2 regions of the Anaerobacillus sp. 1_MG-2023 genome follow, and region 1 is predicted to be linked to the other one. Evidence: predicted binding sites of a transcription regulator. Region 1 holds the regulator's gene; the other holds the start of a gene.

The links. The regulator LexA, encoded in region 1, represses DNA repair genes until DNA is damaged. The targets are predictions, from matches to a motif close to CGAACATATGTTCG.
Region 2: a site for LexA is predicted at 1,456-1,469, ahead of addB (helicase-exonuclease AddAB subunit AddB). Genes of this name have one in related genera too.

The regions. Positions count from the first base shown of each region.
Region 1 is NZ_JAUORD010000003.1:224,319-230,031, forward strand. Features, by position in the region: gene Q4550_RS07450 (Type 1 glutamine amidotransferase-like domain-containing protein) at 1-617, shown strand, start outside; gene Q4550_RS07455 (iron chaperone) at 681-1,052, shown strand; gene Q4550_RS07460 (hypothetical protein) at 1,337-2,626, shown strand; gene lexA (transcriptional repressor LexA) at 2,877-3,500, opposite strand; gene yneA (cell division suppressor protein YneA) at 3,652-3,972, shown strand; gene Q4550_RS07475 (YneB family resolvase-like protein) at 3,976-4,626, shown strand; gene Q4550_RS07480 (DUF896 domain-containing protein) at 4,693-4,929, shown strand; gene Q4550_RS07485 (HesB/YadR/YfhF family protein) at 5,047-5,334, shown strand; gene sirA (sporulation inhibitor of replication protein SirA) at 5,495-5,713, shown strand, end outside.
Region 2 is NZ_JAUORD010000011.1:358-6,070, forward strand. Features, by position in the region: gene Q4550_RS16725 (manganese catalase family protein) at 1-541, opposite strand, end outside; gene Q4550_RS16730 (spore coat protein CotJB) at 562-825, opposite strand; gene Q4550_RS16735 (spore coat associated protein CotJA) at 829-1,044, opposite strand; gene Q4550_RS16740 (hypothetical protein) at 1,157-1,351, opposite strand; gene addB (helicase-exonuclease AddAB subunit AddB) at 1,541-5,041, shown strand; gene addA (helicase-exonuclease AddAB subunit AddA) at 5,025-5,713, shown strand, end outside.

The sequences.
Region 1 (5,713 bases):
ATAGCGATCAAGTAAATGAAACACCCGGCAACCGAAGATTAGATGAATTATTGTTTAGTGGGGGAAACAAAAAGATTAGCTACATACCTTCAACGGAGGATGAAGAAAAGAATTATTTCGGTACTAAAGTGAATTATTATCGAAACTATGGAATCGAGAATATCATGTTTTTCGATTTATACAGTGAATTTGAACCTACGAAAATAGAGGGATTATTGAGTTCAGATATAATTCATCTCTCAGCAGGTAATCCGCTGGAATTTAGTAAGGCTCTTAAACATCGGCATATGATTCACGTTCTTTTAGATTTCTATAATCGCGGAGGAATTCTTGTTGGGGTGAGCGGAGGAGCGGTTCAACTCGGTAGATCTACAAAGCTATTTCAGATGTTTACAGAAACAACTAGCGAGGCGTTGTACCAAACTTTGGGTCTTGTCGGTTTCGAGTTTTTACCTCACTACAATCGCTGGAGTTCAGATTATAAAAGTAAAGTTTGGGAGTATGTTAAGAGAACAGGAACAACTGTTTATGCAGCGAATGACGGCGATGGAATTATTTTTGAAGAGGGTAAACTACAAATGATAGGTGATATAGTAGTGATGAATAGCGAGTTGTAATGGTACTATCTCAGTAAGATATGGTACATCACTACATTTGCTTGTTTTATAGGAGGACTAAAAATGGATGTATTTGAAGAATATTTAGCAAAGATAGAGAACCTGCAGCACCGAGAGCGAACGGAACAAGTTTTGACCTGGGTACAAAATGAATTTCCAAACCTGGTGCCGAAAATTGCCTGGAATCAGCCAATGTTTACAGATCACGGAACATTTATTATTGCCTTTAGCGTAGCAAAACATCATTTGGCTGTTGCCCCTGAAAAGAATGGAATTGTTCATTTTTCTGAAGAAATGAAACTTGCTGGCTATGACCACACTAAACAACTAATGCGTATTCCGTGGGGTAGTTCAGTTGATTTTTCATTACTTAAAAAAATGATCGAATTCAATATTCATGATAAGGCAGACTGTTCAACTTTCTGGCGCAAGTGAATAAATAGGCGGGACAGGCTTTTATTCGGATCAACCGATTGATCGCCGCTATATGAGATTACATTTAAACTAAATGAAGTTCATTAAATGATAGCTAAGCTTATCTATATGTCGAAAGATGCAGAGAAAACGTCACGGTTTTCTATAATATAAGTATGTTATCCATACATGATCCACTTCGAATGATTCATTTTTGATCAGAATACTTGTAATAGTTTGAAAAATGCAACCTCCCATCTCTACAATAGAAGATAGTTCAACTAGAAGGGGAGGAAAACAGAAATATGAAATCTAGGGAATGGAAATATGGGATTGCGCTTTTTCTTGTAGGGATGTTAACTTTCGGTTTCTCACCGTTAACTGGAAGTGCCAAAGGTGATTGCTTTAACACTGATGCGGCGCTAACACCAGAGGAGCAGCGAATGGAAGACGGCGCCCCTATCCCACAGCAAATTATGGATAAGGCGGAGTTTACAGTTTTTGCAGATGAATTTAAAGAAGATTTGTGCAAAGCGAAAAGTGTAAAAAAAGCAGAGAAAGTGATCGAAAAGCATGGTGAGAAGCTGTGGGATACGGCTGTTGCTCGAGCTCAGGGAGAAGGAAATGATTTAGGGGAACTAGATCGTTATGATGATCGCCCGCTATATTGGACTCGATTACATATGACTGCTGCCCTCAGGCAATGGGAACCATCATATACAGTAACGGAGAAAAAGCAAGAAGAACTGATGAAGAAACTAGAGTACACGTCAAGGGGAATTACTTCTATTGATTTTCCAAAAGGGGAGAAAGTTAAGCGCGTTTTAGTAAGCGGATTTGATCCATACCGTTTAGAACAGGAATTTAGGAGATCAAACCCTTCTGGCGCTGCAGCGCTTCAGATGGATGGGAAAGTCGTTTTGACGGAAGAAGGTCCAGCTTTTATTCAAGCAGCGAATTTTCCGGTACGATGGGATGATTTTGATGAAGGAATCGTTGAAGATACATTTGGACCTTACCTGGTTAATAGTAAAGAGCAGGTGGATCTCATGATGACAATCAGTCAAGGGGGTCCAAAAGCTATGACCATCGAAGGGTTTGCCGGGAGATGGCGCACAGGGGTTGGAAACACTCTTGAAGATCGCTCAGAAGTTATTCCGACAGTGAGCAATTGGCCGATGCCTGAAAAACTGCCGGAATTTATTGAAACAACGCTTCCTTACAAGGAAATGATTGCAGCCAATACTGGACCATGGCCGGTGGAAAGAGGCGATGAAGTATGCGAATGGCTCGCACCAGAATATCGTGATAAACCGTATGAATGCCATGAAGGGGGTCCGACTGAAGGATCAAAAGCTCGTAAAGGAGGAGGCGGAAGCTACTTATCGAATGAAAGTCAGTACCGATCCAATCGTGTGCGAATTGGGATAGGAGCTTATGATATTCCGGGTGGACACCTTCACGTAGCCGCTCAGGAGTACTATCCTGAAGATCCTTCCGTTTATATCACTGATGAGTTCCAAAAGTTCCGTCAGGCGACAGTAGATCAAACAGTTGAATTAGTTATAGCGGCTTCAGAGGCTGCTGAAAAGTAACCGTTTAAGAATAATGTTAGAAGTATACAAAACCGCTCTTCATTTAAATGAAGGGCGGTTTTGTATAGCCTGTAAGAGTTAAAAGTAGGTCGGTGAGGTTGGTTGTAATGTAAAGCTACACCCCTATGCTCTTCAAACTGCGATCATTTACCCAGACGGAGGGATTAATAAATAAAAGAAGAGAAGAAGCTCGTATTGATATAGCCCAGAAAGCTTATATAACATAAAAAAAGAAGCGCACGCAGCGCTTCTAGTGAATGGAGCGAAAGACCCCAATTACTTTACCGAGAATAGAAACGGAATCAAGAATGATCGGTTCCATCGATGAGTTTTCCGGTTGAAGTCGGAAGTAGTTGCTTTCTTTAAAGAATCGTTTAACAGTTGCTTCAGCTTCATCTGTCATCGCGACAACAATATCACCGTTATTTGCAGTTGGTTGTTGCTTCACAATGACCATATCACCGTTATAAATACCAGCTTCGATCATACTATCCCCTTCAATCACAAGAATAAAAGTATGCTCTTCATCCTGTGCAAACTGCTCTGGAAGCGGGAAGTATTCTTCTACATTTTCAATGGCAGTGATCGGTTGACCAGCAGTTACTTTACCAATGACGGGAACGTTTACAGTGTGTTGACGAGGAATATCGATTGTTTCATCAAGACCAAGCACTTCGATAGCTCTTGGTTTTGTTGGGTCTCGTCTGATATACCCTTTTTTCTCGAGTCTTGCCAGGTGGCCATGGACAGTGGAGCTTGAAGCGAGTCCAACAGCTTCGCCAATTTCTCTTACAGAGGGTGGATAACCCTTTTGCTTAACTTCGACTTTAATAAAGTCCAGAATGTCCTGCTGACGCTTTGATAGTTTCATAATATCTGGCACCTCGTTCCAATCTATCTATTTGTTAGTAGTATACCAGAATTTTTGTTCGCATACAAACATAAGTTCGAAGAAATTAGTTGACACGAACAGAGGTTCTGATATACTAAAAACAGAACAAATATTCGCATATGGGGTGATTGGGATGAGAAAGCAAGCTGGGGGCTTGTCTGGAGTTGATTTTCTTGTCATTATATCTTTTGTAGCTGTGTTAATTATTGTGTTTTTATCTTTGCGAACAGCTGCAGCTGAGGAGTATGATCGTTACACAACGGTACAATTGGAGCAGGGAGATACTGTTTTAGAAATTGCGGAAGAATTCCGTACTGCACATGAGTTGTCTGATCGGAAGTTCGTCAGCTGGGTTGAAGAAGTGAATAGCATTGATGCAAACCGAATTACAGCAGGAGATACTCTCATCATCCCTGTTGAAGCGAACGCTACCGCACTTGGGGGTAAAGAATAAAGTATGAACGCCGTTATTTATTGTCGGGTAAGCACAAAGAAAGAAGCACAGGAGTCTTCTCTTGCCAGGCAAAAAGAAGAACTACAACGATTTGCATCACAGTCAGGTTTTATTATACAGCGCTTGATTGAAGAAAAGCACAGCGGGTATGACATTGATCGCGATGGCATACTCGAGGTGCTTGACTTATTGAAAGAGGGGCATGTTGAGGCATTGCTCATTCAAGATGAAACGAGACTTGGGAGAGGGAATGCAAAGATCGCTCTTCTACATGCCGTCCATAAATATGGAGGGACGATTTATACAGTGAATCAAAACGGAGAACTTCAATTGTCGGAATCTGATTCGATGGTTCTTGAGATCGTTAGTATCGTTGAAGAATTTCAGCGCAAGCTTCATAATCTGAAAATTAAACGTGGAATGGACAAGGCGGTTAAAGAAGGCTATCGACCGCAGCGAAACCTCAGCCAGCAAAATCAAGGTGGGCGTGAGCGGGTGGAAGTTCCAATCGAAGAAATTGTTAATCTACGAAACCGTGGTCTTACGTTTAATGAGATAGCTGCAACGCTAAAAGGATTTGGACATCACGCTTCGAAAGCAACGGTACATAGACGTTATCAGGAATATGTTGACGAGCAGAACGAGAAGCACTAAACTTGTCTATGTTCAAAACATGCGTTAGCATGTGAGATACAAGTTTCAGTAAAGGAGCTATTTTACATGCCTTTTGAAGATAAACTCCAAAGAATTAACGAGCTATCTCGTAAAGCAAAAGAATCATCATTAACAGAAGATGAGAAAAAAGAACAGAAAAAGCTACGTAAGGAATATTTAGCAAATTTCCGTTCTTCTTTCAAAAACCAACTTCATTCTATAAAAGTTGTAGATGAAGAAGGTACAGATGTAACACCTGAAAAGCTTAAGGAAAGCAAGAAAAACCGTCGCTTTCTTCAGTAGAAAATAGCCTAATTTTGCGAAAAGCAAAATTAGGCTATTTTTATGGTTGCAATTTTTCGAATATTCGTTATACTGTACTATAACAAGATGTACTAATACAAAACGGAGAGGGCGGATATGATGTTTGTTGTAACTGATTCTGCAGCTGAGTTTTACAAAAATGAGATGGAACTTGGTAACGGTGATTGCTTAAGGTTATTCGTACGCTACGCAGGGAGTGGAGACAGCGGAGGTTTTTCTCTTGGGGTCATGTCTGATAAGCCTTCATATGATGATTATAAGCAAGAAATTGGAGGAGTTACGTACTTCGTTCGACCGGACGATCAATGGTTTGTTGATCGAATGAAGCTTGATTATGATGAGAGATCCGGCGGTGTTCTTTGTGACCTGCCGAGTATGGCATAGCATTCTAAAGACCTGTACTATAACATATATGTTATAGTACAGGTCTTTTTAATTTCGACAAAACTAGTGAAGCCTAGCCTCCATGTATAGACAATCATTTTATGAGAACTCATTTATACTTTCTTTTATATGAGTCGATTCTTGGGTAGGGGGGAGTTATATGAGGCATTACGAAATGTATTTCGTTAAGCAGCAGATTGCAGAACAATATGCTGGTAAGGAGCATCTGTTGTATCAACTTTTCCTCGAAAGGAAGCGGGCTATTCAGGCTGATCAGAAAGAGCTTCTAGAAAAACAGGTAGCCTTTATTACAGAGCCTGTGGAAGAAGAAGAACTAAATACCTGTTTAGTCAATGAATTGGGTGGCTTTCGCACGTAT
Region 2 (5,713 bases), on a different contig from region 1:
CTTTAAGTATTTCAACGGCTTCTCTGAAGCGTTGGGAGTGGATGATTTCTCGTTCTCTTAGGAAGGCGAGGGAGTCGTTTAGGTCAGGGTCGTCTGAGAGGTCGATGATCCATTGGTAGGTGGCTCTTGCTTTTTCTTCTGCGGCGATGTCTTCGTATAGATCGGCGATTGGGTCTCCTTTGGCAGCGATGTAGCTTGCTGTCCATGGGACGCCAGCGGCATTGGAGTAGTATAGGGCACTGTCATGATTAGCATAGTGGGCGCCGAGTCCAGCTTCTTTCATTTGATCTGCGGTTGCGTCTTTTGTGAGTTTGTAGATCATTGTAGCGATCATTTCGAGATGTGCAAATTCTTCTGTTCCGATATCGGTTAATAAACCGACAACCTTATCGGGTATAGTATACCGTTGATTCAAATAACGGAGGGCTGCTGCTAGTTCACCATCAGCACCGCCATATTGCTCAATCAAAAATTTGGCAAGCATCGGGTTACATGTACTGACTTTGACGGGATATTGTAATTTCTTTTCATATAGCCACATTGATTTTCACCCTTTCCAGACTAGACTTGCCATGGCCACGGTGCGTCGCCCCAATTCCATGGGTAGTTTGAATAGCTGTTGCCGTATTGTTGAAGGGGACCATATTCCTTTTCATAGCGTTTCTTAAGGTGCCTACTTCTTTTGGCATATTCATTGAATTGTTGAATGGCTTCGTAGTCATCCGGGTGTGTATCAAGGTAAAGAGTCAGTTCAACGAGAACGAAATCAGTGGCCTGCAGTTCCTCTAACAGCTCATAATAGGCTTTCGGTAGCTGTTTAGACATGTTTTACTCCCCCCGCTTTGAAGGATAAGGATAGGGATCATAGAAAGCTTTCCAGAGAGTACCTCGAGTGAGAGCTTCACGTGCAGAATATTGCTCTAGTCCTGGGGGCTGAAATCCCATATAAAGATTAGGAGGAGTGGAATAAGATTTCACTCGAATAGGGGGACAGGGATCAAATGGACTGACGTAAGGCTCGTAATACTTTTTGTGGGTATACATCGTTGACCTCCTTCTATACAAATCTCTACTCTTTAGTTGTATGAAATTATGGAAAAAACATGATCTCTAAATATAAGGAGCACCCCCTAAAGTGGGAGTGCTCCTCATCCTTTTACATTTTATTAACGGTATTGTTCCACGTAGCAAGCATATTCTTTAGGTCATGAAGATCTGATTTAAATGGATAGTTCGATGCAACACTTCTTTTTTGACCTTCGTCGAGCTTTTCGTAGCTATGCACAAATTCGGTCATGTCTCTTGTGAGTCTATTTAGCTCCCATTTAAATGTTTCGAATTCTTTTTCCATTGTCAAAACTCCTTTGTAAATAAGTTCTTATATTTGATATACCCTGACGGATCATTCTAAAAACCATCGAGTATGATAATTTACAAATAATGTCGCATTGGATGCGAACGTATTTTCTTGTCTTGCTATCCAATTGAAGAAAAACATGAGATAATAGACTAAGAATTTACGGTGTAGGAGGTAGAATACATGGCGGTACAGTTTGTTATTGGTCGGTCTGGAAGTGGAAAAACAGAGCATTGCTTATCTGAAATGCAGCACGAATTGATCGATCGCCCGCTTGGTGAAGATATGATCTATCTTGTACCAGAGCAAATGACTTTTCAATCAGAATATGAACTAGTACATAATAGAGGATTAAAAGGAATGATTCGTGCTCAGGTTTTTAGTTTTACAAGACTGGCATGGAAAGTTCTTCAAGAAACGGGAGGGATGGCCCGCCCCCATTTAACGAGCGTAGGAACAAGTATGATGTTACGTCATATCATCGAAGAGAATAAACAGAAGCTAAGAATTTATCAGCGTTCTTCTGAAAAAACAGGGTATGTGGAACATTTGAATGACATGGTCACCGAGTTTAAGCGGTATTGTCTTGAACCGGAAGATATAAAACGTTTTGCGGATGATCTTTATGATGAAGATGAGCGAAGCTTACTTCGGGATAAGCTCTACGATCTTCATCTTGTTTATGATGCTTTTCAGAAGGAAATGCTAGGATTTTATCTTGATTCGGAAGACTATTTGGCATTGCTTGCTGAGAAAATCGAAGCGTCAAGCTACCTAGAGAATGCCTCTATCTGGATTGATGGTTTTCATAGTTTTACACCTCAAGAGCTTCTTGTGCTTCAGGCTTTAATAAAAAAAGGCACAAACCTTACATTTACTATCACAATGGATCCCGAGATGAATCCTTCAAGCATTCATGAACTGGATCTCTTTCATGAGCCAGCGAAAACATATCAAACACTTCAAGGACTAGCGCATGAAGAGGGGGCTGCTATTAAGGAGCCGCTAATTTTAGCTGATCAAAAGCGCTATAACAATAGTGAACTTGCGCATTTAGAAGCCAACTATGGTGAACGACCACCAGTTCTTTATAATGGAAGTCTTCAGCATATTCAAGTGCATCATGCGGTGAATATCCGTTCCGAAGTTGAAGCGGCAGCACGTGAAACGCTTAGATTAGTACGCGATGAAGGCTATCGATATAGAGACATTTCAGTCATGGTACGCAACATGGCTTCTTATTATGAACTTGTCGAAACGATCTATGCAGATCACGGTATTCCTATTTTTTCTGACCAGAAAAGAACGATGCTGCATCACCCGCTAATTGAATTAATAAGGTCCAGTCTAGATATTATTCAATATAACTGGCGCTATGAATCTGTATTTCGCTGTGTGAAAACAGAATTGCTTTTTCCAGACGATACAGAAGAAAGTGTCGAAACCATTCGCGAGCGCATGGATGAACTCGAAAATTATGTGATTGCTAAAGGCATTAAGGGCTATCGCTGGAAAACGGACGAGCGCTTTAAAGCGAATATCTACAGACAGCTTGAAGATGATGAAACGATTACCTCAGATGACCTCGAAAAAATGGAAGATCGACTAAACGAAACGAAAGAATGGATTGTTACACCGCTCGAGAAGTTTGAAAGAAAAATGACGAAAGCAAAAACCGTTCGCGAGATGTGTGAAATTCTTTATTATCTTCTAGAGAATAGTCATGCTGCAGAAAAAATAGATCGGTTGAAGGTACAAGCAGAAGAAGCAGGTCAGCTTTCGAAAGCACGGGAGCATGATCAAGTTTGGGATGCTGTTATTGCACTGCTTGATGAAACGGTTGAATTGATTGGTGATCAAAAACTTTCAATAGAGCAATTTACGAAGCTTCTTGAAGCTGGGATGGAAAACATGAAGTTTGCCCTTGTACCTGCTTCACTTGATCAAGTTGTGATCGGTAGCATTGATCGAACGAGATTTACTGATGTGAAGTGTGGTTTTTTGCTAGGTGTCAATGAAGGAGTTTTACCATCAAGAATACAGGAAGATGGGCTTTTGAATGAACAGGATCGAGAAAAGCTAGAAGAACAGGGGATTCAGCTAGCACCCGGATTAAAGCGACGTCTTTTAGACGAAGAGTTTCTAATTTATCATTCTTTGTCAACGCCATCTGATGCCCTGTGGGTAAGTTGTCCTCTTGCGGATGAAGAAGGAAAGGGATTGCAACCATCTATTGTGATGAATCGATTGAAAGAGATGTTTCCTGAGCTTATCATTGGTTTGAAATTTGCTGAACCAGGTGAAGAATCGAAAGAAGAGCTATCGTTTATAACGAACCCGGCGAAGACGATTGGTAGATTAACAGGTCAGCTTCGTCAATGGCATCGCGGGTATCCGATTGATCCGATTTGGTGGGATGCCTATAATTGGTTCGTCACGGCGTCATCACAAGAGAATCGAGTACGATTGATTGAAAGTCTTTTTTATCGGAACAAAGCAGATCGTCTGACTGAAGATACGAGTAGAAAACTGTATGGTTCAAAGATTCAAACAAGTGTTTCTAGAATGGAAAGATATAAATCCTGTGCCTTTTCGCAATTTGCTTCTCATGGTTTACGGTTGAAAGAACGGTCAACATTTAAGCTAGAAGCACCAGATATCGGTCAGTTATTTCACGCGGCGCTTAACATGATGGCTGAAACAATTAAGCAGCGTCATTGGGATTGGGCAAAGCTTTCATCGAATCAATACTATGAACTATCAGGTCAAATCGTAGAGCAACTTGCACCGAAATTGCAAAATGAAATTCTATTAAGTTCCAATCGCTATCACTATATTATGAGAAAACTTTCTCAGGTAGTAGGTCGAGCCTCTTCCGTTCTCGGTCAACAAGCGAAGAAAAGTGGTTTTCAGCCAGCGGGGCTCGAATTAGGATTTGGCCCAAACCAGGAGTTGCCACCAATCGAGTTTACGCTTAAGAATGGGGTGAAAATCCAGCTGATCGGACGAGTGGACCGCGTTGATCAGGCGCTAAATGGAGAGGAACTTCTTCTCAGAATTATTGACTACAAATCAAGTGGAACTTCTCTTGATCTCTCAGAAGTTTACTTTGGCTTAGCGCTTCAGATGTTAACGTACCTGGATGTTGTGATTACAAACGCAAACATCTGGCTCGGTCGTGATGCAACGGCAGCCGGAATGCTTTATTTCCACGTTCATAATCCCATGTTGCAGGCATCAGCGCCAGGACAAGCTGCACTTCAACAGGAACTTTTCAGAAAGTTTAAGATGAAGGGTCTTTTGCTAGCTGACAAAGATGTCGTAAGCTTGATGGATCATGACATTGAGAAGAAAAAATCTGACATTATTCCAGCTGCTCTAAAGAAGGACGGTAGTTTTTATAAAAATTCTTCTGTTTTATCTTCCGATGATTTTCAGGCGCTCAGGTCATTCACACGGCAAACCATCCAAACGATTGGAACTGAAATATCAGACGGACGTATCGATATCGATCCTTACAAGATGAAGGATCGCATCCCATGCACATTCTGTTCCTATCGCTCATTTTGTCAATTTGATCAGGCGATGGAGGATAATGACTATCGACCGATTACTGTACAGGATGATGAAACAATACTGAGACGGATGAGAGAGGAGGCGAACGGAAATGACGATAATGAATAAACCCGAAGGCTCGAAATGGACAGACGAACAATGGGAAGCTATTGCTGCTCGTGATCAAGACGTTCTCGTAGCAGCTGCAGCTGGGTCGGGAAAAACGGCTGTTTTAGTTGAACGAATTATTAGGCGTCTTGCTGATGAGAATGATCCTGCTGAAGTTGATCGAATTCTTGTCGTAACATTTACAAATGCTGCAGCGGCTGAAATGAGACATCGAATCGGGGAGGCTCTTGAAGAAAAGTTAAAGGAAGACCCATCTTCCCTTTATTTAAGAAGACAGCTTTCGATGTTGAATCGCGCTTCTATTTCAACCCTTCATTCTTTTTGTATGGAAGTACTTCGACGCTATTATTACGAAATTGATCTTGACCCTGCCTTTAGAGTAGCAGATCAAACCGAAGCGGCATTGCTTCGTGAGGAAGCAATGGAAGAACTGTTCGAAGAGCATTATAGCCAGAAAGAGAACGAGGCTTTTTATGACCTTGTTGATCGCTACAGTAGTGATCGTAGTGATGTGGATCTTCAGCTTCTTGTAGAAAGACTCTATCATTTCTCTTCTAGTCATCCATGGCCAGAGCAATGGTTGCAAGATAGTGTCGCCGTATATGAAGAAGCGAGTGAAAAAGCGTTTGATGAATTAGTCTGGGTAGAGGAAATAAAAAAAGATGTCGTTCT